2 regions of the Streptomyces sp. NPDC001135 genome follow, and region 1 is predicted to be linked to the other one. Evidence: riboswitches for the same ligand, from Rfam matches in the RefSeq annotation. Region 1 holds a riboswitch; the other holds the start of a gene.
The links. A riboswitch is a leader RNA that binds a small molecule or an ion and turns the genes downstream of it on or off. The one in region 1 is predicted to bind glycine.
Positions count from the first base shown of each region.

Region 2: linked by a shared signal. The riboswitch ahead of gcvP (aminomethyl-transferring glycine dehydrogenase) and the one ahead of gcvT (glycine cleavage system aminomethyltransferase GcvT) in region 1 are both predicted to bind glycine.

Region 1 is NZ_JBSFKD010000031.1:18,953-34,082, forward strand. It holds partial or broken gene ACWC94_RS31040 (scabin-related ADP-ribosyltransferase) at 1-13, shown strand, start outside; gene ACWC94_RS31045 (EF-hand domain-containing protein) at 125-337, shown strand; gene ACWC94_RS31050 (NADPH-dependent F420 reductase) at 599-1,261, shown strand; gene ACWC94_RS31055 (glycoside hydrolase family 25 protein) at 1,296-1,850, opposite strand; gene ACWC94_RS31060 (phosphatidylinositol-specific phospholipase C domain-containing protein) at 1,945-2,982, opposite strand; gene ACWC94_RS31065 (ribbon-helix-helix domain-containing protein) at 3,135-3,314, shown strand; gene ACWC94_RS31070 (VOC family protein) at 3,316-3,666, shown strand; gene ACWC94_RS31075 (class I SAM-dependent methyltransferase) at 3,663-4,523, shown strand; gene ACWC94_RS31080 (F0F1 ATP synthase subunit B family protein) at 4,662-5,171, opposite strand; gene ACWC94_RS31085 (L-serine ammonia-lyase) at 5,331-6,698, opposite strand; gene glyA (serine hydroxymethyltransferase) at 6,789-8,057, opposite strand; gene gcvH (glycine cleavage system protein GcvH) at 8,072-8,449, opposite strand; gene gcvT (glycine cleavage system aminomethyltransferase GcvT) at 8,559-9,686, opposite strand; glycine riboswitch at 9,729-9,841, opposite strand; glycine riboswitch at 9,842-9,941, opposite strand; gene ACWC94_RS31105 (AAA family ATPase) at 10,105-10,749, shown strand; gene ACWC94_RS31110 (enhanced serine sensitivity protein SseB) at 10,858-11,649, shown strand; gene ACWC94_RS31115 (enhanced serine sensitivity protein SseB C-terminal domain-containing protein) at 11,837-12,619, shown strand; gene ACWC94_RS31120 (ABC transporter permease) at 12,890-13,897, shown strand; gene ACWC94_RS31125 (ABC transporter substrate-binding protein) at 13,968-15,130, shown strand, end outside.
Region 2 is NZ_JBSFKD010000033.1:955-16,084, forward strand. It holds gene ACWC94_RS32085 (sugar phosphate nucleotidyltransferase) at 1-2,466, shown strand, start outside; gene ACWC94_RS32090 (DUF881 domain-containing protein) at 2,600-3,517, shown strand; gene ACWC94_RS32095 (small basic family protein) at 3,514-3,846, shown strand; gene ACWC94_RS32100 (DUF881 domain-containing protein) at 3,852-4,700, shown strand; gene ACWC94_RS32105 (FHA domain-containing protein) at 4,891-5,721, shown strand; gene ftsR (transcriptional regulator FtsR) at 5,766-6,503, shown strand; gene ACWC94_RS32115 (bifunctional nuclease family protein) at 6,590-7,063, shown strand; gene ACWC94_RS32120 (MerR family transcriptional regulator) at 7,295-7,945, shown strand; gene ACWC94_RS32125 (DNA polymerase IV) at 8,000-9,511, shown strand; gene ACWC94_RS32130 (PRC-barrel domain-containing protein) at 9,433-9,804, opposite strand; glycine riboswitch at 9,924-10,018, shown strand; gene gcvP (aminomethyl-transferring glycine dehydrogenase) at 10,193-13,078, shown strand; gene ACWC94_RS32140 (TOBE domain-containing protein) at 13,134-13,553, opposite strand; gene ACWC94_RS32145 (ABC transporter ATP-binding protein) at 13,582-14,790, opposite strand; gene modB (molybdate ABC transporter permease subunit) at 14,787-15,130, opposite strand, start outside.

The DNA.
Region 1 (15,130 bases):
GCCCTGGCACTGACGGAGGGGGTCGCGGGGTGGCCGCGGCACTGGAGGTCTGGCCGGGCCGTTAATCTGACCAGCGTCAGTACGCCAGCACGGCATGAGAAACACGACCAAAAGGGGCGGATCGGTGGCGGACATCGAGGAAGCACGCAAGCAGTTCCAGCGGATCGACGCGGACGGTGACGGATTCATCACCGCCGCGGAGTTCAAGTCCGCCCTGGCCCAGGAGGGTGACTGGAACGTCACGGAGACGGTCGCGGAGGCCATCATCAGGCAGCGGGACCTCAACGGCGACAAGGTCCTGTCCTTCGACGAGTTCTGGGCCTACCTCAACAAGTGACGTGCGCAGAGGGGGCCCTCCCCGGTGGGGCGGGCCCCCTCTGTCACGCCCGTCCTCCCGCTTGAAGGCCTTGGCGAAGGCGAACTCCGAGGTGTAGCCGACGCAGCAGGCGGCCCGCCGTCGTCATCCGCCGGAAGGATCGTCGTACGGCCCTGAGCCCTGGCCCGGTCACCACGGCCGGCGGAATAGCCCGCCACCCCCCGGGGTTGTCGCCCCACGACAGACGCATGCACATGCATCGAACACCTCGGAGGGTGTGTCATGAAGATCGGCATCATCGGCGCGGGGAACATCGGCGGCAACCTCACCCGGCGGCTCACCGCCCTCGGTCACGAGGTCTCCGTGGCCAACTCCCGCGGACCCGAGACGCTCAGGGAACTGGCCGAGGAGACCGGCGCGACCGCGGTCCGGGCCGCGGACGCGGCCAAGGGCGCCCAGGTCGTGGTCGTCACCGTGCCCCTCAAGGCGGTCCCGGACCTCCCCTCCGGCCTGCTGGACGGTGCCGCCGAGGGCGTGGCCGTGATCGACACCGGCAACTACTACCCGCAGCAGCGCGACGGCCGTATCGCGGCCATCGAGGACGAGGGCCTGACCGAGAGCCGCTGGACCGAACGCCACCTCGGCCACCCGGTGATCAAGGCATTCAACGGCACCTACGCCCAGGACATCCTGGACCGCCCCCGCCCCGCCGGCGACCCCGAGCGCATCGCCCTCCCGGTCGCCGGCGACGACGAGCAGGCCAAGCGAACCGTCCGGGCCCTCATCGACGAACTCGGCTTCGACACGGTCGACGCGGGCGGCATCGACGACTCCTGGCGCCAGCAGCCCGACACCCCCGTGTACGGTCTCCGGGCCGGCGTGGAGGGGGTCCGAAAGGCCCTCGCCCAGGCCTCCCCGGAACGCCCGCCGGCCTTCCGGGGCTGACCGTCCCGCCCTTACGGCGCTGACCGTCCCGGCCTTACGGCGCGGCCCACTCCTTCAGCGCGTCCTTGCTGGGGAAGTTCGCCACGTCCTTGTCGTGGGGGGTGCTGCTGTACTGGTGGAAGCGCCACTTCGCCTTGATGCGGGGATGGCCGGCGGTGACGTAGTCGGCGATCCAGAGGCCGTCGCCGGCATACGACGTGTGGTCGAGGTTCAGCCAGAAGTCGCGGTTGCAGTAGAGGACGACCCGGTGGGTGGGCCGCAGGGCCTTCACCTTCTTGAGGAAGGCGTCCTTCTCCGTGTTGCTCGCATGGGTGCCCTCGCCGGTGGTCTCCCAGTCGACGGCGAGGATGTCGCCCGCCTTCGACGGGGCGGCGGTCACGAAGTGCTCCGCCTGGGCGGTGAGGGTGCCCGGCCACAGGAAGTGGTAGAAGCCCACGACCAGTCCGGCGTCGCGGGCGGTCTTCGCCTGGGCGGTGGCGCGGGGGTTGACGTACGAACGGCCCTCCGTCGCCTTGATGAAGGCGAAGGAGAGGCCGCTCGTGTCGTACGAGGACGACTGATACGCGCTGACGTCGATGCCGCGGAGCATGTGGGGACTCCTTGCAGTGCCGGTGGGGGAAAGGAGGTGCTGGATGAGTGATGCCCCGCGAGGGCACACCCGATCCGCCCCACGGGCCCGAACGTCAGCTCCGGTTGGTCACCGAACCGAGGACCGCGGCCGGTTTCGCCGACCAGTCGGAGGTGATGAGGCTCGCGTGGTTCTTGGCCAGCAGGGCCAGCCGGGCGGCGACTTCGGCGTCCGTCGGGTTGGTGGAGGAGATGGCCGGCGAGACCCCGGCGGCGTCGGTCATGATCGAGATGTAGTGGTTCGTGGAGTAGAACGACGTGTCGTAGCCGCTGTTGACGTACGTGGCCGCGTCACCGTCGAAGAACACGAACCAGGGCCGGATGGAGGTGTCGGAGGCCCAGCGGCTTGCCCGGGGGTCGCCGGCCGCCGCGCCCAGCACCGCGGGGAATGCCTCGGCCTGTGAGATGTTCCCGGCCGCGTACAGGTCGCGCAGATGGTCGCCGTACTCCTGGTCCGTCCAGTAGTGGTCGAACGGGTTGGACTGCTCCACCGTGCCCGGGATCAGTTCGAAGAGGAACTTGCCCCTGAGGGAGTCGCGGGAGGGCCAGGCGTCCGCCTTGGCGGCCGCGTCGAGGGAGGGGTACGTCCCGCCGAGCAGATCGGCCGGCTTGTAGACGCTGCTGCCGAGCTTCTGGGAGACGAGCGTGTCGAACTCGTCCGGTCCCATGCCCGCGTTGTTGTTGAAGCCGACCTTCATCTCGACCTTGATGACGACCGGCGGGTGGTCGGGGTGGAGCTGGTTCCAGGCGGCCATGTTGTCCAGGCAGCTGCCGAGGTCCTGGTTGCGGCTCTTGCTGTACAGCTCGCCCGGGGTCTTCGCGGCCTCGCAGTTGTTGTCGTTGCCCAGCGGGTTGCTGTGGCTGACCCGCCAGCGGTGAGTGAGGCTGTCCACGTACACGTCCAGCTCCAGGAGCGAGGCGCCGGAGTCCAACGCCTCGGCGAAGTAGGTGTACTTGGCCTTGTCGTAGGCGTTGTGCGTACCGATGGCCGTCGTCCCGGAGAACTTCGGCGCCGCCGCGTGGGCGTTGCCCGGCCCCGTCGCCAGCAGCGCGGCCGCCCCCGCGAGTGCCGCGACCCGTCTCACTGCGCCCATTGCCAACTCCCCTTCACGTCCGTCGAGTTGACGGCAGGGTACGAGTGAGCGGTTACTGCGCGGTAGCCCCTGGAGGAACAGCAGTCACCCTCCGGCGCGCGGCGACGCGGCACACCTGGCGGCTAGATTGCTAGCATGCTAGCCTCGGGGCCGTGGGTGATGAGGAAGTCAAGCAGTTCAACGTGTACCTGCCGATCGGGCTGATCAAGCAGGTCAAGTACCGCGCCATCGAATCGGGCATGTCCTTGTCGGCACTGGTCGCAGACGCGCTGCGGGCCTACCTCGACGACGCCCCTCGACAGGAACAGCCCTCGACCGAGAAGGAGACCTGACATGGCGACCGAAGGCATCGAAGCCGTATTCCTGGAGACCCACAACTGGGGCAGGGCGGCCGGGTTCTTCCAAGCCCTGGGCTACGACCTGGAGTTCGAGACCGACCACAACTCCGGCCAGCTCCGCAACGGCGACGGCCCCCGCGTCTTCATCGCCGAGGTCCCCGAGGACCGGGAGCCGCAGACACAGATCGTGCTGAAGGTGCCGGACGCGGACGCGTTCCGCGCCGGCCCCGCCGTCGAGGTGGTCACACCGTTCGAGGACACCCACTTCGGCACGCGGGTGATGACGGTCCGCGACCCCGACGGCCGGCTGTGGAGCCTCCAGGCCCCCCAGAAGGACCAGCCGTGACCGGCGACCGGACCGAGGCGCCGGACAACACCGCGGTGCGGTGCGCCCTGTGGCGGGCGATGCACGTCCGGACCGACCCGCCGCCACACGTGTTCGAGGACGAGATCGGCCTGCGCCTCGCCGGCCCCGGCCCCGACTGGCGCAGCCGCCCGGACATGGACCCCGGTGCCACCAGGGGTTTCCGCGCGGCCATGGTGGCCCGCGCCCGCTTCATCGAGGACCTGGTCGCCGAGCAGGCCGATCGCGGGGTCGACCAGTACGTCATCCTGGGCGCCGGTCTGGACACCTTCGCCCAGCGCGCCCCGGGGACCGCCTCCCGCCTGCGCGTCTTCGAGATCGACCAGCCGGGCCCGCAGGCATGGAAACGCCGCCGCCTGGCCGAACTGGGCCTCGGCGTCCCGGGCCGGCTGCACCTGGTGCCGGTGGACTTCGAGGCGAGCGGCGGCTCCTGGCTGGAGCACCTCGTCGCGGCGGGCTTCGACCCCGGCCGCCCGGCGGTCATCGCCTCCACCGGCGTGACCATGTACCTCACCGAGGAGGCCACCACCGCCACCCTGCGCCAGATCGCGGGGCTGGCACCGGGTACGACCCTCGCCATGACCTTCCTGCTGCCGGAAGAGCTCGTGGACGAGCGCGACCGGGCCGGCCTCAGGGCGAGCGAGGCGGGCGCCCGGGCGTCCGGCACCCCGTTCCTCAGCTTCTACACCCCGCGCGAGATGCTGGACCTCGCCCGGGAGGCCGGCTTCGCGGACGCACGGCACGTCTCGGGCGCCTCGCACGCCGAGCGCTACTTCGCCGGCCGCGCCGACGGCCTGCGCCCGTCGACCGGGGAGGACCTGCTGCTGGCCCGGACCTGACGGACGCACCGCCCCCTGGTGCCCGGTCGCTTCGGGTGCTCCGCCGCAGACCCTCGCAGACCCGGTCCGCGGACTGGATGCCGGCCCGGCACGCGAAAAGGCCCGGACCGCGGGGTCCGGACCTTTTCAGAGGCTTGATCACGCCTTGGCCGAAGTATCGGCGTCGAGCTCGGCGAAGAACTCGTCGGCAATTTGCCGTGCCCGATTCCGATCCGCGAGCGGCTCGCCGACAATACGCTCAGCTAGATCGGACGCGAACGTGAAAACGTCCTCCCGGAGAGCTGCCTCGGCAACAATGCGATCGGCTTCCAGCTGAGCCCTGGCCGACGCGACGAGCTCATCGCGCTGCCGCTGTCCCTCTGCGCGAACGGCCTCGAGGACGAGGCTTCCTTCCTCGACCGCGGCCTGCCGGACGCGGGCTGCCTCGTGGCGCGCGTCCGCGAGCTCGGCCTGGTATTCGGCGTGGATACGTCGCGCCTCCGCGTAGACGGCCTGCGACCGTTCGATGGTTCCTTCGATCGCGTCCTGCCGGTCTGCGAGCGCCTTCGTGATCCTCGGTACGAAGACCTTCACAAAAGCGAGGAAGACCGCTGTAAAGCAGATCGCCGCGATGATGAGGTCGGCTACTTTTGGTTCCAAGGGTCCCATACCGTGATCCTAACGGCGGGCAGGGGCGCCCCCAAGAGCAGCGCCATTATCCGGGTAATAAACAGTCACCACGGCGTGGTGCTTTTGCTGAAAAATGGCAATTTTTCGGACCCGCCGAACGCCTGCCCCGTCAATTCGCGCCGGTCAGGGCTCGCGTCCTCAGCACTCGATGATGTTCACCGCGAGCCCGCCCCGGGCCGTCTCCTTGTACTTCACGGACATGTCCGCGCCGGTGTCCTTCATGGTCTTGATGACCTTGTCCAGGGACACCTTGTGGGAGCCGTCGCCGCGCATGGCCATCTTCGCGGCGGTGACCGCCTTCACCGCGGCCATGCCGTTGCGCTCGATGCACGGGATCTGGACCAGGCCGCCGACCGGGTCGCAGGTCAGGCCGAGGTTGTGTTCCATGCCGATCTCGGCCGCGTTCTCGACCTGCTCCGGGGAGCCGCCGAGGACCTCGGCGAGGGCGCCGGCGGCCATGGAGCAGGCGGAGCCGACCTCGCCCTGACAGCCGACCTCGGCGCCGGAGATGGAGGCGTTCTCCTTGAAGAGCATGCCGATCGCGCCGGCGGCCAGGAGGAAGCGGACGACACCGTCCTCGTCGGCGCCCGGCACGAAGTTGATGTAGTAGTGCAGGACCGCCGGAATGATGCCGGCCGCGCCGTTCGTGGGGGCCGTCACCACGCGCCCGCCCGCCGCGTTCTCCTCGTTCACGGCCATCGCGTAGAGCGTGATCCACTCCATCGCGTGCGCCAACGCGTCGCCCTCCGCGCGCAGTTGGCGGGCCGAGACGGCCGCGCGGCGGCGGACCTTCAGGCCGCCGGGCAGGATGCCCTCACGGGACATGCCGCGCTGGACGCACTCGCGCATCACCCGCCAGATCTCCAGCAGGCCCGCCCGGATCTCCTCCTCGGTGCGCCAGGCGCGCTCGTTCTCCAGCATCAGGGAGGAGATCGACAGGCCGGTCTCGTTCGTCAGGCGCAGCAGTTCGTCGCCGGTGCGGAAGGGGTACTTCAGGACCGTGTCGTCCAGCTTGATCCGGTCCGCGCCGACCGCGTCCTCGTCCACGACGAAGCCGCCGCCGACCGAGTAGTACGTCTTGGAGAGCAGCTCCGCGCCCGAGGCGTCGTACGCCCATATCGTCATGCCGTTGGCGTGGTACGGCAGGGCCTTGCGGCGGTGCAGGACCAGGTCGTCGTCGAAGGAGAAGGGGATCTCGTGCTCGCCGAGGAGCGAGAGACGGCCCGCCGTCCTGATCCCCTCCACCCGCTCGTCCGCCGTCTCCACGTCCACCGTGCGGGGCGAAGCGCCCTCCAGGCCGAGCAGGACCGCCTTCGGGGTGCCGTGACCGTGGCCGGTGGCGCCGAGGGAGCCGTAGAGCTCGCACCGGACGGAGCCCACCGAGTCCAGCAGGCCTTCATTGCGCAGGCGGCGGGCGAACATGCGCGCCGCACGCATCGGGCCGACCGTGTGGGAGCTGGACGGGCCGATGCCGATCGAGAACAGGTCGAAGACCGAGATGGCCACGGTCACTCCTCAAGAAAGCGGTACAGGGGTGGTGGGGCACCCTCGGGCACTCTCCTCCGAGTGCCCCACCGGGGACTTACTTGTCCGGACCTACTTGTTCAGGCCCGGGTACAGCGGGTGCTTGTCGGCGAGCGCCTTCACGCGCGCCTTGAGGGCCTCCGCGTCGTAGGACGGCTTCAGCGCCTGCGCGATCACGTCCGCGACCTCGGCGAAGTCCTCGGCCGTGAAGCCGCGGGTCGCCAGGGCCGGCGTACCGATCCGCAGGCCGGACGTCACCATCGGGGGGCGCGGGTCGTCCGGGACCGCGTTGCGGTTGACCGTGATACCGACCTCGTGGAGGCGGTCCTCGGCCTGCTGCCCGTCCAGCTCGGACGCGCGCAGGTCGACCAGGATCAGGTGCACGTCCGTGCCGCCGGACAGGACGTTCACCCCGGCCTCACGGGCGTCCGCCGCCGTCAGGCGCTCGGCGAGGATCCGGGCCCCCTCCACGGTACGACGCTGGCGCTCCTTGAACTCCTCCGAGGCGGCGACCTTGAAGGAGACCGCCTTCGCCGCGATCACGTGCTCCAGGGGACCGCCCTGGAAGCCCGGGAAGACGGACGAGTTCAGCTTCTTCGCGAAGTCCTTGCCGCGGGCGAGGATGATGCCGCCGCGCGGACCGCCCAGCGTCTTGTGCGTGGTGGAGGTGACCACGTCGGCGTACGGCACCGGGTTGGCGTGCAGACCGGCCGCGACCAGGCCCGCGAAGTGCGCCATGTCGACCCACAGGTAGGCCTCGACCTCGTCGGCGATCCGCCGGAACTCGGCGAAGTCGAGCTCACGCGGATAGGCGGACCAGCCCGCGATGATCACCTTCGGGCGGTGCTCCTTGGCGAGGCGCTCGACCTCGGCCATGTCGACCAGGCCGGTCTCGGTGTCCACGTGGTAGGCGACCACGTTGAACTGCTTGCCGGAGAAGTTCAGGCGCATGCCGTGGGTCAGGTGGCCGCCGTGCGCCAGGTCCAGACCGAGGATGGTGTCCCCGGGCTGGGCCAGCGCGAACAGGGCCGCCTGGTTGGCGGAGGCGCCGGAGTGGGGCTGGACGTTGGCGTACTCGGCGCCGAACAGCTCCTTGATCCGGTCGATGGCGATCTGCTCGGCGACGTCGACGTGCTCGCAGCCGCCGTAGTAGCGGCGGCCCGGGTAGCCCTCGGCGTACTTGTTGGTCAGCACCGAGCCCTGCGCCTCCATCACCGCGAGCGGCGCGAAGTTCTCGGAGGCGATCATCTCCAGCGTGGACTGCTGGCGGACGAGCTCGGCGTCGACCGCGGCGGCGATCTCCGGGTCCAGCTCGTGCAGGGACGTGTTCAGGACGGTCATACGGCTACGACTCCTCAGCCGGCGTTCTGGGCGGTGTACTCGTCGGCGGAGAGCAGGTCGGCCGGCTCCTCCGTGACGCGCACCTTGAACAGCCAGCCGCCCTCGAAGGGGGCCGAGTTCACCAGCGACGGGTCGTTGACGACGTCCTCGTTGATCTCGGTGATCTCACCGGTGACCGGCGAGTACAGGTCGGAGACCGACTTGGTCGACTCCAGCTCGCCGCAGGTCTCGCCCGCGGTCACCGTGGAGCCGACCTCGGGGAGCTGGGCGTAGACCACATCGCCGAGCGCGTTGGCCGCGAACTCGGTGATGCCGACCGTCGAGACGCCGTCCTCGGCGGCCGACAGCCACTCGTGCTCCTTGCTGTAGCGCAGCTGCTGGGGGTTGCTCATGGCCTGAATTCTCCTGTACGCGCGGGAGTGCTGATGAAGGGGGGACTAGTGAAACCGCTGGTGAGCAGCGGAAACGTGCGCGGGGTCACACGGTGACCGCGCCCAGTGTCTACTTCTGGCGCTTGTAGAACGGCAGCGCCACGACCTCGTACGGTTCGTGGCTGCCCCGGATGTCCACGCCGACGCCCGGGGTGCCCGGGGCCGCGTGTGCCGCGTCGACGTAGGCCATGGCGACCGGCTTGCCCAGGGTGGGGGAGGGGGCGCCGGAGGTGATCTCGCCGATCACCTGACCGTCCGCGACGACGGCGTACCCGGCGCGCGGCACGCGCCGGCCCTCGGCGATCAGCCCGACGAGGACCCGCGGCGGGTTCTCCTGGGCCCTGGCGGCGGCCTCGGCGAGCGCGGCGCGCCCCACGAAGTCGCCCTCCTTCTCGAACTTCACCACCCGGCCGAGCCCGGCGTCGAAGGGGGTGAGCGCGGTGGTCAGCTCGTGCCCGTACAGCGGCATGCCCGCCTCCAGGCGCAGCGTGTCCCGGCAGGACAGGCCGCAGGGGACCAGACCGACGCCCTCGCCGGCCTCGGTCAGCGCCTGCCACAGCTGCACGGCGTGCTCCGGCTTCACGAACAGCTCGAAGCCGTCCTCGCCGGTGTAGCCGGTGCGGGCGATCAGCGCCGGGACGCCGGCGACGGTGCCGGGCAGGCCGGCGTAGTACTTCAGGCCGTCGAGGTCGGCGTCGGTGAGGGACTTCAGGATGCCGGGGGACTCCGGGCCCTGGACGGCGATCAGCGCGTACGCGTCCCGGTCGTCACGGACCTCGGCGTCGAAGCCGGCGGCGCGCTCGGTCAGCGCGTCCAGCACCACCTGGGCGTTGGAGGCGTTGGCGACGACCATGTACGCGGTCTCGGCGAGCCGGTAGACGATCAGGTCGTCCAGGATGCCGCCGTCGGCCCGGCAGATCATGGTGTAGCGGGCGCGGCCGACGCCGACGGAGGCGATGTTGCCGACCAGGGCGTAGTTGAGGAGGGCGGCGGCCTCGGCGCCGGTGACGGTGATCTCGCCCATGTGGGAGAGGTCGAAGAGGCCCGCCTTCGTGCGTACGGCGATGTGCTCGTCGCGCTCGGAGCCGTAACGCAGGGGCATGTCCCAGCCGGCGAAGTCGGTCATGGTCGCGCCGAGCGAGCGATGCAGCGCGTCCAGCGCGGTATGACGCAGCTCAAGGGGTTCGGTACTGCTCATCGGACGGTCGTCTCCCAGGAAAGCAGGACGGGCGAGGAACGTTCCTCCCCATCTGTCATCGGAACCTGAGAGGTTCGCCAGGACCGCCACAGGGACGATCACGGCTTGCACCTTGGGTGGAGCCACTGTCGCAGCGGCCCGCTTTTCAGATGTGCCTCGCCCGCGCGGTAACGGGGCCTGAGAGATTCAAGGGAGGGACTTGCTCCTTCGGCGCCCCGGCGGCAGTGCTGCCAGGGACTCTCCCGCGCGGATTCAAGCGGCCGGTATGCAGTTGGCGGCCACATCATTGCACGGCGAGCCGGCTTTTGTAACCGACCTGTGGCAGGACACGGACCTCTCCACCACCGTCGTTCATTACCTTCTCTTTACGTGCAGCGGGAACGGACATTACCGGGCCGACAGGGGAGGAAGATCCACGGTGAACAGGACCGCGGTGTGTGCCACCGCCACCACCCGCACCACGGTGCCGAGGCAGCGTCCCGCCCCGGCCCCCGTCGTCCGTGACCTGCGCGACCGCGCCGGCCGCGGCCCGCACACGCTGTTCTTCGGCCCCGGGGACCTGGTGGTGGTCACCGGCCTGCCCGGCAGCGGCAAGTCCACCCTGATACGGCGCGCGGTCGCCGGCCGCCGCATCGACTCCCAGGACATGCGCGACCGCTTCGCTGCCCGACTGCCCCGCGCGCTCCCGTACACCCTCTACCGCCCGCTGGTCCGCCTCGCCCACTACGCCGGCCTGCGCCGCGCCCTGCGCACCGGGGAGGGCCTGGTCGTCCACGACTGCGGCACCCAGCCCTGGGTGCGCGCCTGGCTCGCCCGCGAGGCGCGCCGCCGCGGCGGCACCCTCCATCTGCTCCTGCTCGACGTCGCGCCCGGTACCGCCCGCGAGGGCCAGCGGTCCCGCGGCCGGGGCGTCTCCCGGTACGCCTTCCGCCGCCACCGCCGTACGACCGCCCGGCTGCTCGACGCGGTCGAGCGGGGCGAGCCGCCCGCGGGCTGCGGTTCCGCGGTGCTGCTGGACCGCGCGGCGGCGGACACCCTGCGGCGGATCGCGTTCACCGGATGACCTCGCATGCACCAAAGGAGGGGGACGACGTGCACAGGGTGAGGGACTGTCACCGCCACCCGCTAGCCTTCTTGGTCACAGCAGTGGTTTCCAGCAGGCGGTAGGCAGATGGACTTCCCGGCGGACATTCCCGCGGACTTCCCGGCACAGGCGCACCCCCAGCCGCACGGCGGCTGGCCCGGCAACGAGCTGGAGGAGGTGCTCTCGGCCTCCCTCGGCATACCCGCCGCGGCCGGCCGGATCATCGAGGTCCTGGGCCGCAGTCTCCTGTGGATCCCGCTGCCGGGCGGCGGCGGCCCCGACAGCGGCCCGCTGGACCTGCCCACGCTGGACATCGGCGGTCAGGTGTACGTCCCGGTGTTCAGCTCCGAGGAACAGCTGCGCCAGGCGGCGGGCTCCCACATGTCGTACACCATCGCCCCCGCCGTGGAGTTCGCCCGTGGTCTGCCCGCGCAGGTCGGCATCGCCGTGAACCCCGACGCCCTGGTCGGCATCCCGCTCCCGCCCGAGGCGGTGGCCGAGCTGTGCCGGACCGGCCGCACCCCGCTCGACGGCCCCGGCACCGGCGGCCGGGTCCGCCTCTTCGAACCCGACTGGCAGGACGACCCGGTCGACTTCCTCTCCACCGCGTCCGCCGAGTTCGCCGAGACCGGCGTGGTCCTCACCGCCCGCCGCTGCCTGGCCGCCATAGAGACGGACGACCCGGTGATGTTCGTCGGCGTCGAACTCTCCCAGTGGGAGGGCGACCTGCGCGCCCTCCCCCTGCAGGCCCTGGGCCGAGCCCTCGGCAAAGTCCCGGTCAAGTGGCCGGTCAACCTGGTCCTCCTGGACGTGACCGACGACCCGGTGGCCGGCTGGCTCAAGTCGAACGTCCGCCCCTTCTATCAGTACGGTCACTGATCAGCGGGCAGGGAGCAGCGGACCTCAGGGGCGCGGGGGACTGCGCGACAAGCCCCCCACGCACCCGCACCCGCGCACGTACCCAAGGCGGCACCCCCGTGGGCGCTTAAGCTGTCTCCACACGCGGGGCACAAAGAAGAGAAGGGCACGACAGGTGAGCGCGAGCCACAGCGGCAGCGTCGAGCACATGCTGCGCCAGGTCACGCCCGGACGCTACGACGCCTACGAGGCCCTGCTCCGTGCCCTCGCCACCCCCTCCTCCGGTCAGATCTGGATGCTCCTGTGGCACGGCCAGGCCGGCTCCCCGGACGCCCAGTACGGAAACATGGAGGTCGACGGCTTCCAGTACGCCCCCTGTGTCACCTCCGCCCAGGAGCTCTCGGTCAGCGGCTGGAACCGGTCGTACGAGGTCGTCGACGGACTCGACGTGGCCCGCACCCTCTATCCGGACCAGTACGGCCTCTGGCTCAACCCGCACGCCCCGGGCGGCGGGGTCGGCATCCCCTGGCTGGATCTGCGCCGCATCGCCACGGGCCTGGACCGCCAGCCCGCCGGACCTCTCGGGCTGACCGAACCCGGCATCGAGATCCCGCAGTTCTACGCCCTGCTCACGCAGAACGCCCACCGCACCCCGGCCCTGCGCTCCCTGCGCCGCGCCTGGGTGCAGCCGGCGCTCGGCGCGCCGTACCTCGCCATCGGCCTGGACGTGTACGACACCTCGCCGGCCGCGGTCGACTCGGTGCGCGCGATGATGCAGCAGTCCGTCGGGGCGGTCCCGGAGGGCCTGCCGGTGTCGACGGTCGCGATGACCGACGAGTACGACCCGGTCGTGATGTGGATGCGGGCCAACGCCCGCCCGTTCTACGACCGCGAGGCCCACGCCGTGCCACAGCCCCAGCTCCAGGCCTCCCCGCAGCGGCAGGCACCCGCCGCCGGATACGGCTATCCACCGGTGCACGGCAGCTACTGACCTGGGCTCATTGCCCATAAGTCCCGTTTTGCCCATCCGGCTGCTCTGCCCGGCCCCGTCCGGTCGCCGTAACTCTCTGTCCGCATAACAGGAAACGCCTGCTTGCATCACGGTTGCGCATCCATTCCCTGTCAAGGCTGGCGGCTGATCGCGCAAGCGTTGAAGACTCCCCCTTCAAGGGGTTCGCCCCTGTGTACGACGGACTGTTTGATGCCGCTACCAGCGGCAAGTGCGGGCCGGCTACCGCCGGTTGAGAGGGGTCCCAGCCTGATGACGGCACCATTGCACGAGCCGACCGCGGAAGCGGCCCCGGGTGCGGCAGAGGAAGCGGCGGTCGCGGCCACCGACGCGAAGGCCGTTCAGGGCCGCTCCCTGGGCCGGATCGCCTGGGAACGCCTCAAGCGGGACAAGCTGGCCCTCACGGGCGGCGTAGTCGTGCTTCTCCTCATCGTGATCGCCCTGCTCGCACCCGTGATCACGAACCTCGTCGGCCAGGACCCGGACGCCTACCACCAGGGCCTGATCGACCCGCTGTTCAGCACCCCCAAGGGCTCGATGGGCGGCATGAGCGGCGACCACCTGCTCGGTGTCGAACCGGTCAACGGCCGCGACATCTTCGCCCGCATCCTCTACGGCGCCCGGATCTCGCTGCTCGTCGGCTTCCTGTCCGCCGTGGTCGCCGTCATCCTCGGGACCATCCTCGGAATCCTGGCGGGCTTCTTCGGCGGCTGGGTGGACTCGGTCATCAGCCGGGTCATGGACGGCCTCCTCGCCTTCCCGCAGCTGCTGTTCATCATCGCGCTGGTCTCCGTCATGCCCAACCAGATGCTGGGACTCACCGGCACGGGCGTGCGTGTGTTCGTGATGATCCTGGTCATCGGCTTCTTCGGCTGGCCGTACATCGGCCGCGTGGTGCGCGGCCAGACACTCTCGCTGCGTGAACGCGAGTACGTCGAGGCGGCCCGCTCGCTCGGCGCCGGGCGGTTCTACATCCTCTTCAAGGAACTGCTGCCCAACCTCGTCGCGCCCATCATCGTGTACACGACGATGATGATCCCCACGAACATCCTGACCGAAGCGGCGCTCAGCTTCCTGGGTGTGGGCGTCAAGCCGCCCACCTCCTCCTGGGGACAGATGCTCTCGAGCGCGATCGACTACTACGACTCGGACCCCATGTACATGGTGATCCCTGGCGTGGCGATCTTCATCACGGTTCTGGCCTTCAACCTCTTCGGCGACGGCGTGCGGGACGCGCTCGACCCGAAGGCTTCCCGCTGAAGTGCCGTACCCCAAGCGTCCCGTGAGCTCTTCCACGGGGTCTCTCATCAAATCCGGAGGATCCGAGATCGTGAACACCCAACGCACCTCAGGGCGGCGCAAGCAGGCCCTTGCCGCTGCCGCAGTGGTCGCCGGGCTGCTGACCACGGCGGCGTGCGGCGGAGGCAACGGCGGCGGCTCGAAGGACGGCGCGGCCGGCTTCAACGCGGCGGTCAACAAGGTTGCCCAGGCCGATCAGGTCAAGAAGGGCGGCACGCTGAAGTTCGTGAGCACGCAGGACGCCGACTCGTGGGACACCACGCGCGGCTACTACGGGTTCATGTGGGACTTCTCGCGCTACTACAGCCGCCAGCTGGTCACCTACAAGACCGCGCCCGGTGCCGAGGGCGCCACGCTCACCCCGGACCTCGCCACCGACATGGGCAAGGTCTCGGACGGCGGCAAGACCTACACGTTCACGCTGCGCGACGGTGTCACGTGGGAGGACGGCAAGGCGATCACCTCCCAGGACATCAAGTACGGCATCGAGCGCGTCTGGGCGCAGGACGTCCTGTCCGGCGGTCCGATCTACCTCCAGCAGATGCTGGACCCGAAGAACACCTACAAGGGTCCGTACAAGGACTCCGCGAAGGACCACCTGGGCCTGAAGGCCATCTCGACGCCGGACGCGAAGACGATCGTCTTCCACCTGCCGGCGCCCAACTCGGACTTCCTCCAGACGCTGGCGATGACCGCGGGCTCCCCGGTCCGCCAGGACAAGGACACCAAGTCCAAGTACGGTCTGCACCCGTTCTCCTCGGGTCCGTACAAGTTCGAGTCCTACGCCCCGGGCAAGAACCTGGTCCTGGTCCGCAACGACCAGTGGAAGGCGTCCTCCGACCCGGTCCGCAAGGCGTACCCGGACAAGATCACGATGGACATCTCCACCAACCAGGTCAACTCGGACCAGCAGCTGATCAACGGCGACTACGACCTGGACGCCAGCCAGACCGGCCTGGGCCCGCAGGGCCGCCAGATCGCCCTGAAGCAGCACAAGGACAACCTGGACAACCCGGTCTCCGGCTTCATCCGCTACGCGGTCTTCCCGCAGAGCGTCAAGCCGTTCGACAACATCCACTGCCGCAAGGCCGTGATCTACGCCGCCGACCACGTGTCGCTGCAGACCGCCCGCGGTGGCCCGATCGCCGGTGGTGACATCGGCACCAACATGCTCCCGCCGTCGGTCGCCGGTGG
Region 2 (15,130 bases), on a different contig from region 1:
GGCACCCGCCTGCGCCCCATGACCTCTAGCATGCCCAAGCCGCTCCTGCCCGTGGCCAACCGCCCGATCATGGAGCACGTGCTACGGCTGCTCAAAAGGCACGGGCTCACCGAGACCGTAGTCACCGTCCAGTTCCTGGCATCGCTCGTCAAGAACTACTTCGGCGACGGCGAAGAGCTCGGAATGGAGCTCACCTATGCCAATGAGGAGAAGCCACTCGGTACCGCCGGAAGCGTCAAGAACGCCGAAGAGGCGTTGAAGGACGATGCCTTCGTCGTCATCTCCGGCGATGCCCTGACCGACTTCGACCTCACCGAGCTGATCAATTTCCACAAGGAGAAGGGCGCGCTGGTCACGGTCTGCCTGACCCGGGTGCCCAATCCGCTGGAGTTCGGGATCACCATCGTCGACGAGGAAGGCAAGGTCGAACGCTTCCTGGAGAAGCCGACCTGGGGGCAGGTCTTCTCCGACACCGTCAACACGGGCATCTATGTCATGGAGCCCGAGGTATTCAGCTATGTCGAACCGGATGTTCCGGTCGACTGGTCCGGCGATGTCTTCCCGCAATTGATGAAGGAAGGCAAGCCGATCTACGGCTATGTCGCCGAGGGCTACTGGGAGGACGTCGGCACCCACGAGAGCTACGTGAAGGCCCAGGCCGACGTGCTCGAGGGCAAGGTCAACGTCGACATCGACGGCTTCGAGATCTCCCCCGGTGTGTGGGTGGCGGAGGGCGCCGAAGTGCATCCCGATGCCGTACTGCGCGGGCCGCTGTACATCGGCGACTACGCGAAGGTCGAGGCCGGCGCCGAGATCCGCGAGCACACCGTCGTCGGCTCGAATGTCGTCGTCAAGAGCGGAGCCTTCCTGCACAAGGCCGTCGTGCACGACAACGTGTACGTCGGGCAGCACAGCAATCTGCGCGGCTGTGTCGTCGGCAAGAACACCGACATCATGCGTGCCGCGCGGATCGAGGACGGCGCGGTCATCGGCGACGAGTGTCTGATCGGTGAGGAATCGATCGTTCAGGGCAACGTCCGGGTCTATCCGTTCAAGACCATCGAGGCCGGTGCCTTCGTCAACACCTCCGTCATCTGGGAGTCCAGAGGGCAGGCCCATCTGTTCGGCGCCCGGGGTGTGTCCGGCATCCTGAACGTGGAGATCACACCGGAACTGGCCGTGCGACTGGCGGGTGCCTATGCGACGACCCTGAAGAAGGGCTCCACGGTCACCACCGCCCGCGACCACTCCCGAGGTGCCCGCGCGCTCAAGCGGGCGGTCATCTCCGCGCTGCAGGCCAGCGCCATCGACGTACGCGACCTGGAGAACGTGCCGCTGCCGGTGGCCCGGCAGCAGACCGCGCGGGGCAGTGCCGGCGGCATCATGATCCGGACCTCTCCCGGTGTGCCGGACTCGGTCGACATCATGTTCTTCGACGGCAACGGCGCCGACCTGTCGCAGGGCAGCCAGCGCAAGCTGGACCGGGTGTTCGCGCGGCAGGAGTACCGGCGGGCGTTCCCCGGTGAGATCGGCGACCTGTACTTCCCGGCGAGTGTCTTCGACTCGTACACCGGGTCGTTGCTGCGGAACGTCGACACGACCGGGATCGCCGAGTCCGGCCTGAAGGTCGTCGTCGACGCGTCCAACGGCAGCGCCGGGCTGGTGTTGCCGAGCCTGCTCGGCAAACTCGGTGTGGACTCCCTGACGATCAATCCCGGTCTCGACGAGTCCCGGCCCACGGAGACGGCCGAGATGCGGCGCAACGGTCTGGTCCGGCTGGGCGAGATAGTGGCGTCCTCGGGTGCCGCGTTCGGTGTCCGGTTCGACCCCGTGGGCGAGCGGCTGTCGCTCGTCGACGAGAAGGGCCGGATCATCGAGGACGACCGTGCGCTGCTGGTGATGCTGGACCTGGTGGCGGCGGAGCGGCGCAGCGGCCGGGTGGCGCTGCCCGTGACCACGACCCGGATCGCCGAACAGGTGGCCGCCTATCACGGCACCCAGGTGGAGTGGACGACGACCTCGCCCGACGACCTCACGCGGGTGGGCGGCGAGGAGGGCACCATCTTCGGAGGTGACGGCAAGGGCGGGTTCATCGTCCCCGAGTTCAGCAGTGTCTACGACGGCACGGCGGCCTTCGTACGGCTGATCGGGCTGGTGGCGCGCACGCAGCTCACGCTGAGCCAGATCGACGCGCGGATTCCGCGGGCTCACGTGCTCAAGCGGGACCTGGCCACCCCGTGGGCGGTCAAGGGCCTGGTCATGCGGCGGGTGGTCGAGGCCGCCGGGGACCGCTTTGTCGACACGACCGACGGTGTGCGGGTCGTGGAGACGGACGGGCGCTGGGTGATGGTGCTGCCCGACCCGGCCGAGGCCGTCACCCATCTGTGGGCCGAGGGGCCCGACGACGCCTCGGCACAAGCCCTGCTCGACGAGTGGTCGGCCGTCGTGGACAGCGCCGGGAGGTAAGGCCGGGGTAAGGGAGTCCACGTCGCGGGACGGCAAAACCCACGCACGCGCGCGTGCCGGACAAGTGTCCCCAAGGGGGCCTGTCCGGCACGTCGGTGGGGCCATTCGGAGGTACTGGCCGCGACATGCGACGATGTGCGGCATGCCGCAGCAACCCCTCGTTCGGAGCAGCCCCGCGCGGCCGCAGCGCCCGGACGCCTCCATGTCGTTGATCACCAACGTCATGGACCACAGCCTCGACGACGGGTACGCCGAGGCCGCCGCCCGGAAGACGTCGCAGGGCGAGGGCGGGCTGCCCAGGACCCTGCGGGCGAAGCTGGGCCTGGCGGCGGGGCTCGTCCTCGCGGCCCTGGTCGTGACCGTCGGGGCGGCCCAGACACGGGCGGCGGCGCCCGTGGTGGCGAAGGAGCGCCAACAGCTGATCGACCGCATCGACAGCGAGACCGCGGCTGCGGACAAGCTGGAGGGGACCGTCGACACGCTCCGGGGCGTGGTCAGCGCGCGTCAGCGGGCGGCGCTGAAGTCGAGTGGCGGCAGTACGCAGGCGGATCTGGTGGATGTTCTGTCGGGCGCCACCGCGGTCCATGGGCCGGGCGTCAAGCTCGTCGTGAACGACGCCAAGGAGGCCAGCTCCGGCGGTGACGGCACGAACCCGCGGGAGACCTCGGGGTTCTCCGACACCGGCCGGGTACGCGACCGGGACATGCAGCGCGTGGTCAACGGGCTGTGGGAGTCCGGCGCGGAGGCCGTCTCCATCAACGGGCAGCGGCTGACCGCCCTGTCCGCGATCAGGGCCGCGGGAGACGCGATACTGGTCGACAACAGACCGCTGGTGCCGCCGTACACGGTGCTGGCGGTGGGGGACCGGACGACGTTGAGCAACGGGTTCCAGAACAGCCCCGACGGTCTGTATCTGCATGCCCTGGAGCAGAACTTCGGCATCCGGGCCACCATCTCCACCGAGGGCGACGTACGGTTGCCCGCCGCACCCAGTGTGATCGTACGCACAGCGCGGCCGAGCACCGAGAAGACTGAGAAGGGCACATCGTGATCGCCGTACTGGGCCTCGTCGTGGGAGTCGTGGCCGGCCTGTTGGTCCGGCCCGAGGTTCCGGCGGTCGTCGAGCCTTATCTGCCGATCGCCGTCGTGGCGGCACTGGACGCCGTGTTCGGCGGTCTGCGGGCCATGCTCGACGGGATCTTCGACGACAAGGTCTTCGTGGTGTCGTTCCTGTCGAACGTGGTCGTCGCCGCGCTGATCGTCTTCCTCGGCGACAAGTTGGGCGTGGGCGCGCAGCTGTCCACGGGGGTGGTGGTCGTCCTCGGCATCCGGATCTTCTCCAACGCCGCGGCGATCCGGCGGCACGTGTTCCGGGCGTGACACCGATGAGCGAACAGAACGAGCGGAACGAGCAGCCGGAGCAGCCGGAGAACGGGCTGCGCAAGGAGCTGCCCGAGGAGGTGCCCGCGCGGGCACCGGAGCCGGAGCCCGAGCAGCGGGCGCAACAGCCGCTGACCGGCAGGCAGCGGCTGGTCAAGGGGCTGTGGCCGCCGCGGGTCACCCGGGCCCAACTCATCGTGGCGCTGCTGCTGTTCGGCCTCGGCTTCGGTCTGGCGGTGCAGGTGGCGTCCAACAGCGACAGCGGCAGCGCGCTGCGCGGCGCACGCCAGGAAGATCTTGTTCGCATCCTCGATGAACTGGATTCGCGTACTCAGCGTCTTGAGGACGAGAAGCAGGGACTCGAAAAGCAGCGCCAGGAACTGCAGAGCAGTTCCGACCAGGCGGCGGAGGCCCGCAAGCAGACGGCCGAGAAGGAGAAGCAACTCGGCATTCTGGCGGGCACCGTGGCGGCGCGGGGTCCCGGCATCACGATGACGATCGAGGACACGAAGGGGACGGTCAAGGCGGACATGCTGCTCGACGCGATCCAGGAGCTGCGCGCGGCCGGTGCGGAGGCGATCCAGGTGAACGGGGTACGGGTGGTCGCGGGCACCTACTTCACGGACTCCGGCAAGAGCGTCGGCGTCGACGGGAACCAGATCAACGCTCCCTATCGTTTCAAGGTCATCGGCAAGCCGCAGGACCTGGAGCCGGCGTTGAACATCCCGGGAGGTGTGGTGCAGACGCTGGAGAAGGAGCAGGCCACAGTGACCGTCGAGCAGTCGGACAAGATCGTCGTGGACGCCTTGCGACAGGCGAAGCGGCCTGACTACGCTCGGTCGTCCTCCCAGTGAACCGGTGGTGCATGGGGGACGTCCGGCAGGGGCATGAGGTTGCGGGGGGTCGGCGCACCGAAGGGGTGGTGCGTGGTGGAAACTGTCTGATGGATACGGACGTTGTGAGAATGTCCGGCTCGGCCGGTGTAGGCAATCAGGGTTCGTCCTGCCCCACGGGCGGGTCTGTTTCGGTCAAGGGGAATCGCCCGTGAAGTTGTTTGCGAAGTTGTTCGGCAAGAGCGCACGAGAGGGCAGCGGCAACGCGACCGCTCGGCATCGCGCACAGCCTGACGCGGAGGGCCAGCGCCCGCTGTTCCGTGACCAGGTCGCTGGTCCGGGCGGTGACATTTCCGGAGGTCAGGGCGCGGCGTCGGTTGACCCTGCCCAGTCCGGCGGCATAGGTTTCGGGCAACCGTCAACCTCAGGTGCGGGCGGAGGGGTCACCCCCGGTCCGTACGCGTCCCATGCCCCGGCGGGGCAGCCGCAGCAGGAGGATCCGTCGATGTCGGCCCTGGTGTGTACGAGGTGCGGTAACCGCAATGCGGAGAACGCACGCTTCTGTTCCAACTGTGGTGCGCCGCTGCGCCCGGGAGTGGCGCCGGAGCGTGCCTCCGAGACGACGTCCACGATCTCGATCTCCGGTCTGGAGGCCTACGACTCCGAGGTCACCGGCCAGACGCAGATGCCGATGCTGTCGCCGGAGGCGCAGGCCGCGGTGGACGCGCTGCCGCTGGGCTCGGCGCTGCTGGTGGTGCGCCGGGGGCCGAACTCGGGCAGCCGCTTCCTGCTGGACAGCGACCTGACCACGGCGGGCCGCCATCCGCAGAGCGACATCTTCCTGGACGACGTCACGGTCTCGCGTCGGCACGTGGAGTTCCGGCGTTCCCCGGACGGCTCGTTCACGGTGGCCGACGTGGGCAGTCTGAACGGCACGTACGTCAACCGGGAGCGGATCGACCAGGTCGCCCTGTCGAACGGCGACGAGGTGCAGATCGGCAAGTACCGGCTGGTGTTCTACGCGAGCCGGCAGGGCATCTGACCCGCCCCCGGACCGGCGTCCGGGGGGACTCCCAGGGAAGGTCCATGCTTCAAACACCGAGCGGCGGTGCCGGAAGCGGTACCGCCGCCAGGGACAGTGGGCTGATGAGCATCGGCACGGTGCTGAACGCGCTGCGCGACGAGTTCCCCGAAGTCACCATCTCCAAGATCCGTTTCCTGGAGGCCGAGGGGCTCATCGAGCCGCAGCGGACCCCTTCGGGGTACCGCAAGTTCAGCGCCGGGGATGTCGAGCGTCTGGCGCATGTACTGAGGATGCAGCGGGACCACTATCTGCCGCTCAAGGTGATCCGCGAGCGACTGGACGCCATGGAGCGGGGCGAGGCCGTCCAGCTGCCCCTCGTGGGGCGCCAGCGCACTGGGGAGGACGTTCCGGAGCCGCCCGGGCCGCCCACGGTGGCCCGGGTGGGCAGGGCCGAGCTGCTGGCGGCCGCGGAGATCGACGAGGGTGAGCTGCGGGAGTGGGAGTCGTACGGGCTCGTCGCTCCCCTGGAGGACGGGGTGTACGACGCCGAAGCCGTCACCGTGGCCTCGCTCGTCGCCGAACTGGGCCGGTTCGGGATCGAGCCGCGCCACCTCCGCGTGATGAAGGCCGCCGCCGACCGCGAGGCCGGTCTCGTCGACCAGGTGGTCGCCCCGCTCAAGCGCCACCGCAACCCGCAGACCAGGGCGCACGCCGAGGCTCGTGCGAAGGAGCTGGCGGCGCTCACCGTGAGGTTGCACGCGGCACTCGTGCAGACCGCTCTCGGTGTGCGGCTGCCCTGAACTCCGGCGGTTCCCCGGCGGCCGGATCGGGCACCTGTTCCCGGCCCGACTACCCAAACATCCCGGGCACGGCCTAGGGTTGCTGTGTGAACGAGCTCGATGTCGTAGGTGTCCGGGTCGAAATGCCCTCCAACCAACCGATCGTGCTCCTGCGCGAAGTGGGAGGCGACCGTTACCTCCCCATCTGGATCGGGCCGGGGGAGGCGACGGCGATCGCCTTCGCCCAGCAGGGCATGGCCCCCGCCAGGCCACTGACCCACGACCTGTTCAAGGACGTGCTGGAGGCCGTCGGCCAGGAGCTGACCGAAGTACGCATCACCGATCTGCGGGAAGGCGTCTTCTACGCGGAGCTGGTCTTCGCCAGCGGCGTCGAGGTCAGCGCCCGCCCGTCCGATGCCATAGCGCTGGCCCTGCGCACCGGAACGCCGATCTACGGCAGTGACACGGTGCTGGACGACGCCGGCATCGCCATTCCGGACGAGCAGGAGGACGAGGTGGAGAAGTTCCGCGAGTTCCTCGACCAGATCTCGCCCGAGGACTTCGGCACCAGCAGTCAGTGAGCATGAGCGGCCGGTGAGCGCCGATCCCCCCGCTGGGGCGGGCATGTGCCACCGGCCATTGAGGGCGTCCTACGGCTTTCCCCGAAGGCATTCGGCTAGCCTTTCCCCGCGGTGGGACACGGGAAACCACTCCTAGGGTGATTATCACTCGGCGTGCCGAGTGTGGCGATCGTTGACGCACCCCTGGTGACTGCCTACCGTCGTGAAGGCAGGTCAAGGACGGAGGTCGGCGTGAGAACCAGCGGCGACGGTACGGCTGGGGGTGCTCCCGTGCGCGGTTTCGGGGAGAGCGGTCCGTACCCGGTTCACGGCAGCGCGGTGGATCACGCTCCGCACCGGCCGACGGCGGTGCCGAACGGCGGAGGGGCGGCGTCCATGACATCGACATCCGAGCAGATCGGCTATCGCGGGCCCACGGCCTGCGCGGCTGCCGGCATCACCTACCGACAGCTCGACTACTGGGCCCGCACCGGCCTGGTCGAGCCGAGTGTGCGGCCCGCCTACGGGTCGGGCACCCAGCGGCTGTACAGCTTCCGGGACGTGGTCGTCCTGAAGATCGTGAAGCGGTTCCTGGACACCGGGGTCTCGCTGCAGAACATCCGCGCGGCCGTGCAGCACCTCAGGGAACGCGGTTTCCGTGACCTGGAGCGGATGACCCTGATGAGCGATGGCGCCACGGTCTACGAGTGCACCTCGCCGGATGAGGTCCACGCCCTGCTCCAGGGCGGCCAGGGCATCTTCGGGATCGCCGTCGGCGTGGTGTGGCGCGACGTGGAAAGCGCGCTCTCCCAGCTGCACGGCGAGCGCATCGACACGGGCGAGACCCTCGTCGGGCACAACCCCGCGGACGAACTGGCACGGCGCCGCAACCGGGCGGTGTGACACCGGTCCCTTGGGGGCCGGGCATTGTCAGTGCCGTGGTGCAGCATCGGAGGTGTGAGAAACGCGCCCACGATCCTGCATCTCGACATGGATGCCTTCTACGCCTCGGTCGAGCAGGCATCCAAACCGAGCCTGCGCGGGAAGGCGGTCGTCGTGGGCGGCCTCGGACCACGCGGGGTGGTGGCCACCGCGTCGTACGAGGCGCGGGTCTTCGGGGTCCACTCGGCGATGCCCATGGCCCAGGCCCGCCGGCTGGCACCCAACGCCGCCTATCTGGTGCCGCGCTTCACCCTGTACCGGGCGGTCAGCGAGCAGGTGATGGCGCTGCTGCGGGAGCTGTCACCGCTGGTGGAGCCGCTCAGTCTCGACGAGGCGTTCGTGGACCTGGAGGCCGGGGGGACGGCCTGGGACGAGGAGTCGGCGAGGCTGACGGGGATCAGGCTCCGCGCGGACATCCGGGCGGTCACCGGGCTCACCGGATCGGTCGGGCTCGCCGCCTCCAAGATGCTCGCCAAGATCGCCTCCGAGCAGGCCAAGCCGGACGGTCTGGTGCTCATCGAGCCGGGGTCCGAGCGGGCCCTGCTGGGGCCCATGCCGGTGCGGACCCTGCCCGGGGTCGGGCCGGCCACCGGCGACCATCTGCGCAGAGCCGGGATCACCACGGTCGAGGAACTGGCGGAGGCGGGCGAGGACGAGCTGGTCCGGCTGCTCGGCAAGGCCCACGGGCAGGCGCTGTACGCCATGGCTCTGGCCCATGACGAGCGGCCCGTGGTGGCCGAGCGCGAGGCGAAGTCGGTGTCGGTCGAGGACACGTACGACGTGGACATCCACGACCGGCTGCGGATCGGGCTCGAGGTGCAGCGGCTCGCCGACCGGTGTGTGGGGCGGCTGCGTGGGGCAGGCCTGTCGGGGCGGACCATCGTGCTGAAGGTGCGGCGGTACGACTTCTCGACACTGACCAGGTCGGAGACGCTCAGGGGGCCGACGGACGATCCCGCGGTGGTGCGGGAGTCGGCCGCGCGGTTGCTGGACTCCGTGGACACCACGGGCGGGGTACGGCTGCTCGGCGTGGGTGTTTCCGGGCTCGCCGACTACACGCAGGAGGACCTGTTCGCGCAGGCGTTGCCCTCGCGGGCGGCGGAGACACCGGAGGAGGTCGTGGCTGAGGCCGTCGAGGAGCAGCCGCAGCCGGTCGAACGGCACTGGCGCGCCGGGCAGGACGTGCGGCATGCCGAGTACGGGCCCGGATGGGTGCAGGGGAGTGGGCTGGGGCGGGTGACCGTGCGGTTCGAGACGCCGCAGTCCCCTCCGGGGAGGGTGCGAACGTTCTTTGTCGAGGATCCTGCGCTGGAGTCCGCTGATCCGTTGCCCTTGGTTCCGGATGTTGCCCGCCCACCCGCCTGTCCCGGTCAGTCGAGCACTGGCCGACACGGGGCTCCGCCCCGCATCCCGGAGAGGAGTGAGGAGCCCCGGGCCACGGAGGACGATCAGGTCTCCTCCGAACCCGCCAGCTTGCCGAAGTCGTGGTCCGGGACGGACGGAGGCGGTGCCACGTCCAGGCCGTAGTGGTGGTAGAGCTGGAGTTCCTGTTCGGGGGAGAGATGGCGGCCCACGCCGAAGTCGGGGGCGTCCTTGATCAGGGCACGGTCGAAGGGGACGTGGAGGGAGCCTTCGATCAGTTCGCTGGGCTCCAGGGGGACGAAGGCGTCACGGGAGAACAGGCCGGTGCGTATGGCCGCCCACTCGGGCACGCCGGTCGCGTCGTCGAGGTAGACCTCGTCGATGGTGCCGATCTTGGTCCCATTGCGGTCGAACGCCTTGCGGCCGATCAGGTTGCGCGGATCGATCTCGGTCTGCACGGTCCCTCTCCCTCCTCTTGGTCGCAACTCATCCGTAAGCACTACAAAAGAGCACATTCAGGGAGGCGGCCACTCGAAGGCTCGGGCGTTGACCTCGCTGGTAGGCTGACAGCGGCTGCTGACCCCGTGCGGGAGAGTCCTCCGACCACCTCGGAGGCGCCGAAGGAGCAAATCCTCCCCGGAATCTCTCAGGCTCACGAACCGCACGGACGAGGTCACTCTGGAAAGCAGAGCGGGTGTCGACGGCTTCCGCTCTCACCGACGGTGAAAGCCGGGGCTCTCGGGCACCCGGTGAAGCTCTCAGGTTGAGATGACAGAGGGGGAGGCCGTCGGGGCACCCGCGCCGTGGTGCCCCTCAAAGGTCGCGTCAGACCAGGAGGCCTCCGCAATGACCGCCCACCGCATTCCGCTCTCGGAGCTCGAAGCGGGCATCCCCTTCGAGCAGCGCCACATCGGGCCCGACCAGGAGGCGTGGGCCAAGATGCTCGCGCACGTCGGCTACGGCTCGCTGGACGAGCTGACCGCCGCCGCGGTCCCGGATGTGATCAAGAACGCCGACGCCCTCGACCTGCCCGGCGCCCGCACGGAGGCCGAGGTCCTCGCCGAGCTGCGCTCGCTCGCCGACCGCAACCAGGTCCTCGACTCCATGATCGGCCTGGGCTACTACGGCACCTTCACCCCGCCGGTCATCCTGCGCAACGTCATGGAGAACCCGGCCTGGTACACCGCGTACACCCCGTACCAGCCGGAGATCTCGCAGGGCCGGCTCGAGGCCCTGCTGAACTTCCAGACCGTGGTCGCCGACCTCACCGGTCTGCCCACCTCCGGTGCCTCCCTGCTCGACGAGGGCACGGCCGCCGCCGAGGCGATGGCGCTGTCGCGGCGCATGGGCAAGAACAAGAAGGGCCTGTTCCTGGTCGACGCGGACGCGCTGCCGCAGACCATCGCCGTCATCGAGACGCGCGCGGAGCCGACCGGTGTGGAGGTCGTCGTCGCCGACCTCAGCGAGGGCATTCCCGCCGAGGTCGCCGAGCGCGAGATCAACGGCGTGCTGATCCAGTACCCGGGCGCCTCCGGTGCCGTACGGGACATCAAGCCGGTCATCGACCAGGCGCACGAGCTGGGCGCCCTGGTCACCGTGGCCGCCGACCTGCTCGCGCTGACCCTGCTGACCTCGCCGGGCGAGCTGGGCGCGGACATTGCCGTCGGTACGACCCAGCGCTTCGGTGTGCCGATGGGCTTCGGCGGGCCGCACGCGGGCTACATGGCCGTGCACGAGAAGTTCGCGCGCAGCCTGCCCGGCCGCCTCGTGGGCGTGTCCGTCGACGCCGACGGCAACAAGGCCTACCGGCTCGCGCTGCAGACCCGTGAGCAGCACATCCGCCGGGAGAAGGCCACCAGCAACATCTGCACCGCGCAGGTGCTGCTCGCCGTGATGGCCGGCATGTACGCCGTCTACCACGGGCCGGAGGGTCTGAAGACCATCGCCCGGCGCACGCACCGGTACGCCACGATCCTCGCCGCGGGCCTGAAGGCCGGCGGTGTCGAGATCGTGCACGGCGCCTTCTTCGACACCCTCACCGCGCGCGTGCCCGGCAAGGCCGCCGAGGTCGTCGCCGCCGCCCGGGCGGGCGGCGTCAACCTGCGGCTCGTCGACGCCGACCACGTCTCCCTCGCCTGCGACGAGACGACCAAGCGGGCCCAGCTGGCCGCCGTGTTCTCCGCCTTCGGTGTCGAGGGCGACATCGAGGGCCTGGACGCGACCGCCGAGGAGACCCTCCCCGAGGCGCTGCTGCGCACCGACGCCTACCTGACCCACCCGGTCTTCCACCAGCACCGCTCCGAGACCGCGATGCTGCGCTACCTGCGCAAGCTGGCCGACCGCGACTACGCGCTCGACCGCGGCATGATCCCGCTGGGCTCCTGCACCATGAAGCTCAACGCGACCACGGAGATGGAACCGGTCACCTGGCCCGAGTTCGGCCAGCTGCACCCCTTCGTGCCGGCCGAGCAGGCCGAGGGCTACCTCACCCTCATCCGTGAGCTGGAGGAACGTCTCGCCGAGGTCACCGGCTACGACAAGGTCTCGCTGCAGCCGAACGCCGGTTCCCAGGGCGAGCTGGCCGGTCTGCTGGCCGTACGCGGCTACCACCGGGCCAACGGCGACGAGCAGCGCACGGTCTGCCTCATCCCGTCCTCGGCGCACGGCACCAACGCCGCCAGCGCCGTGATGGCCGGCATGAAGGTCGTCGTCGTCAAGACCGCCGAGGACGGCGAGATCGACGTCGAGGACCTCCGCGCCAAGATCGAGCAGTACCGCGAGGAGCTGGCGGTGCTGATGATCACCTACCCGTCCACGCACGGCGTGTTCGAGGAGCACGTCGCCGACATCTGCGCCCGGGTCCACGAGGCCGGCGGCCAGGTGTACGTCGACGGCGCGAACCTCAACGCCCTGGTCGGCCTCGCCAAGCCGGGCCACTTCGGCGGTGACGTCTCGCACCTGAACCTGCACAAGACCTTCTGCATCCCGCACGGCGGCGGCGGCCCCGGTGTCGGCCCGGTCGCGGTCCGCGGACACCTGGCGCCGTACCTGCCGAACCACCCGCTGCAGCCGGCCGCGGGCCCGGAGACCGGTGTGGGCCCGATCTCGGCGGCCCCGTGGGGCAGCGCGGGCATCCTGCCCATCTCCTGGGCGTACGTCCGCCTCATGGGCGGCGAGGGCCTCAAGCGCGCCACGCAGGTGGCCGTGCTCTCGGCGAACTACATCGCCAAGCGCCTGGAGCCGCACTACCCGGTGCTCTACACCGGCCCCGGCAACCTGGTCGCGCACGAGTGCATCATCGACCTGCGCCCGCTGACCAAGGCGACCGGCGTGAGCGTGGACGACGTGGCCAAGCGCCTGATCGACTACGGCTTCCACGCGCCGACCATGTCCTTCCCGGTGGCCGGCACGCTGATGATCGAGCCGACCGAGTCGGAGGACCTCATCGAGCTGGACCGGTTCTGCGACGCGATGATCGCCATCCGCGCGGAGATCGAGAAGGTCGGCTCCGGCGAGTGGCCGGCGGAGGACAACCCGCTGCGGGGCGCCCCGCACACGGCCGCCGCGCTCGGCGACGAGTGGAAGCACGCCTACAGCCGTGAGGAGGCCGTCTTCCCGGCCGGTGTCTCGGCCGCCGACAAGTACTGGCCGCCGGTGCGCCGTATCGACCAGGCCTTCGGCGACCGCAACCTGGTCTGCTCGTGCCCGCCGCTGGACGCGTACGAGGACTGAGCGAGCGATGGCTCTCTGGGCCCCGTCCGGTTTTCCGGGCGGGGCCCTCGCCGTGTCAGGCCGTCGCCAGGGACACCTCGGTCGCCTTGATGAGAGCGACCACGTCGGAGCCCACGAACAGGCCCAGATCGGTGGCGGCGTCCTTGGTGATGGCCGCGGTCAGTTCGCCGCCGGGGACGGAGATCTTCACGGAGGCCATCGCGGCGCCGGTGGTGAGGCCGACGACGGCGCCGGGGAGCTGGTTGCGGATCGACAGACCCTCGACGCGGTGCGTGGCGAGGGAGACCTCGGTCGACTTCACCAGGGCGCGCACGGGCGAGCCGGGGGCGAGGGCGAGGTCCTCGGCGGACTCCTTGGTGATGGCCGCGGTGAGGGCCTGGCCGCCGTCGAGGCGGATCTTGACGGTGGCCATGGCCTCGCCCGGCTGGATCGCGGTGACCGTGCCGGGGAGCTGGTTGCGGATGCTCAGGGTCATGGGCACTCACGGTAGAGCGCCCGCCCGATCAGGCCGGGTACGCGTGTGTCTGCGCCGCTTTCACCGTCGCCCAGACGGATGCGCCGGGGTGCAGATCGAGATCGGCGGCGGCGACCGTGGTGAGGTCGGCGGCGAGGGGGAGTTCGCCGCCGAGGTCGGCGCGGATCTGGTCGCCGTGCGTCTCCAGGCCGGCCACCTCGCAGTGCCAGAGGTTTCGGGCACTGGTCCCGGAGGGCCGGTCCCGGAACAGGGTGACGGCGCTGGGCGGGAAGGCCACGAAGACCGGGCCGGACAGGTCTTCTGTGGTGGTGATCGAAGGTCCCGCGTCGAGCCGTACCGTGTGCCGGTCGGCCTGTCCCCGGTAGAGGTTGAGGCCGACGAGCTGGGCGATGTAGTCGGTGCGCGGATGGCGTGCGATGTCCGCCGGGGTGCCCTCCTGGACGACCCGGCCGTGCTCTATGACGACCAGCCGGTCCGCGAGCACCATGGCGTCCAGCGGGTCGTGTGTGACGAGGACGGCGACCGCCTCGAAGTCGGCCAGGTGGCGGCGGAGTTGGGCGCGGACCTCGAGGCGGGTGCGGGCGTCGAGGGCGGCGAGCGGTTCGTCCAGGAGCAGCAGCCGCGGGTCGACGGCCAGGGCGCGGGCGAGGGCCACGCGCTGGGCCTGGCCCCCGGACAGGCGGCGGGGCTTGGCGCCCGCGTGGTCGCCGAGGCCCATGCGGTCCAGCCAGGCCGCGGCCTTCGCGCGGGCTTCGGCCTTGGCGATGCCGTGACAGCGCGGGCCGAAGGCGACGTTGTCGAGGGCGGACAGGTGGGGGAAGAGCAGGTAGTCCTGGAAGACCATGCCGACCGGGCGGGACTCCGGGGCAGTGCGGTCCAGGGCCGCGCCGTCGAGGCGGAGATGGCCGTCGGTGAGGGGGGTGAGGCCGGCGAGGGCACGCAGGGCGGTGGTCTTGCCGGCGCCGTTGGGCCCCAGGAGGGCGACGACGTCTCCGGGGGCGGCGGTGAGGGTGACGTCCAGGCGGAACGCGGCCCGGTCGACGACCAGGTGGGCGTCCAGGCCGGTGGGCGGGTGCGGGTGGGGATGTGCGGTGGGGTGCGGGTGTGTGGTGGGGGGCCGGCGTTCGGCCGGCTTCGGGTTCCCGTCCGGACCACCCGTGCGGCTCTCGTCGTCGGATGCGGGTGGCCCCTGCGGGGGTTCGGCGCCGGCGGCGGCTGCGGATCGGACGTTGGTCATGATGCTGTCATCCAACGGTCTCTGAGGCCCGCCAGCACCGCGATCGACACCATCAGCAGGACCAGGCTGAGGGAGATGGCGGCGTCGGGGTCGTTCTGCAGGGCCAGGTAGACCGCGAGGGGCATGGTCTGCGTACGGCCGGGGAAGTTGCCGGCGAAGGTGATCGTCGCGCCGAACTCGCCGAGCGCCCGCGCCCAGGCAAGGACCGCGCCCGCGGCGATGCCGGGCGCGATGAGCGGCAGGGTGACCCGGCGGAACGCGGTGAACCGGGACGCGCCGAGCGTGGCCGCCGCCTCCTCGAAGCGCGGGTCGGCCGCGCGCAGTGTGCCCTCGACGCTGA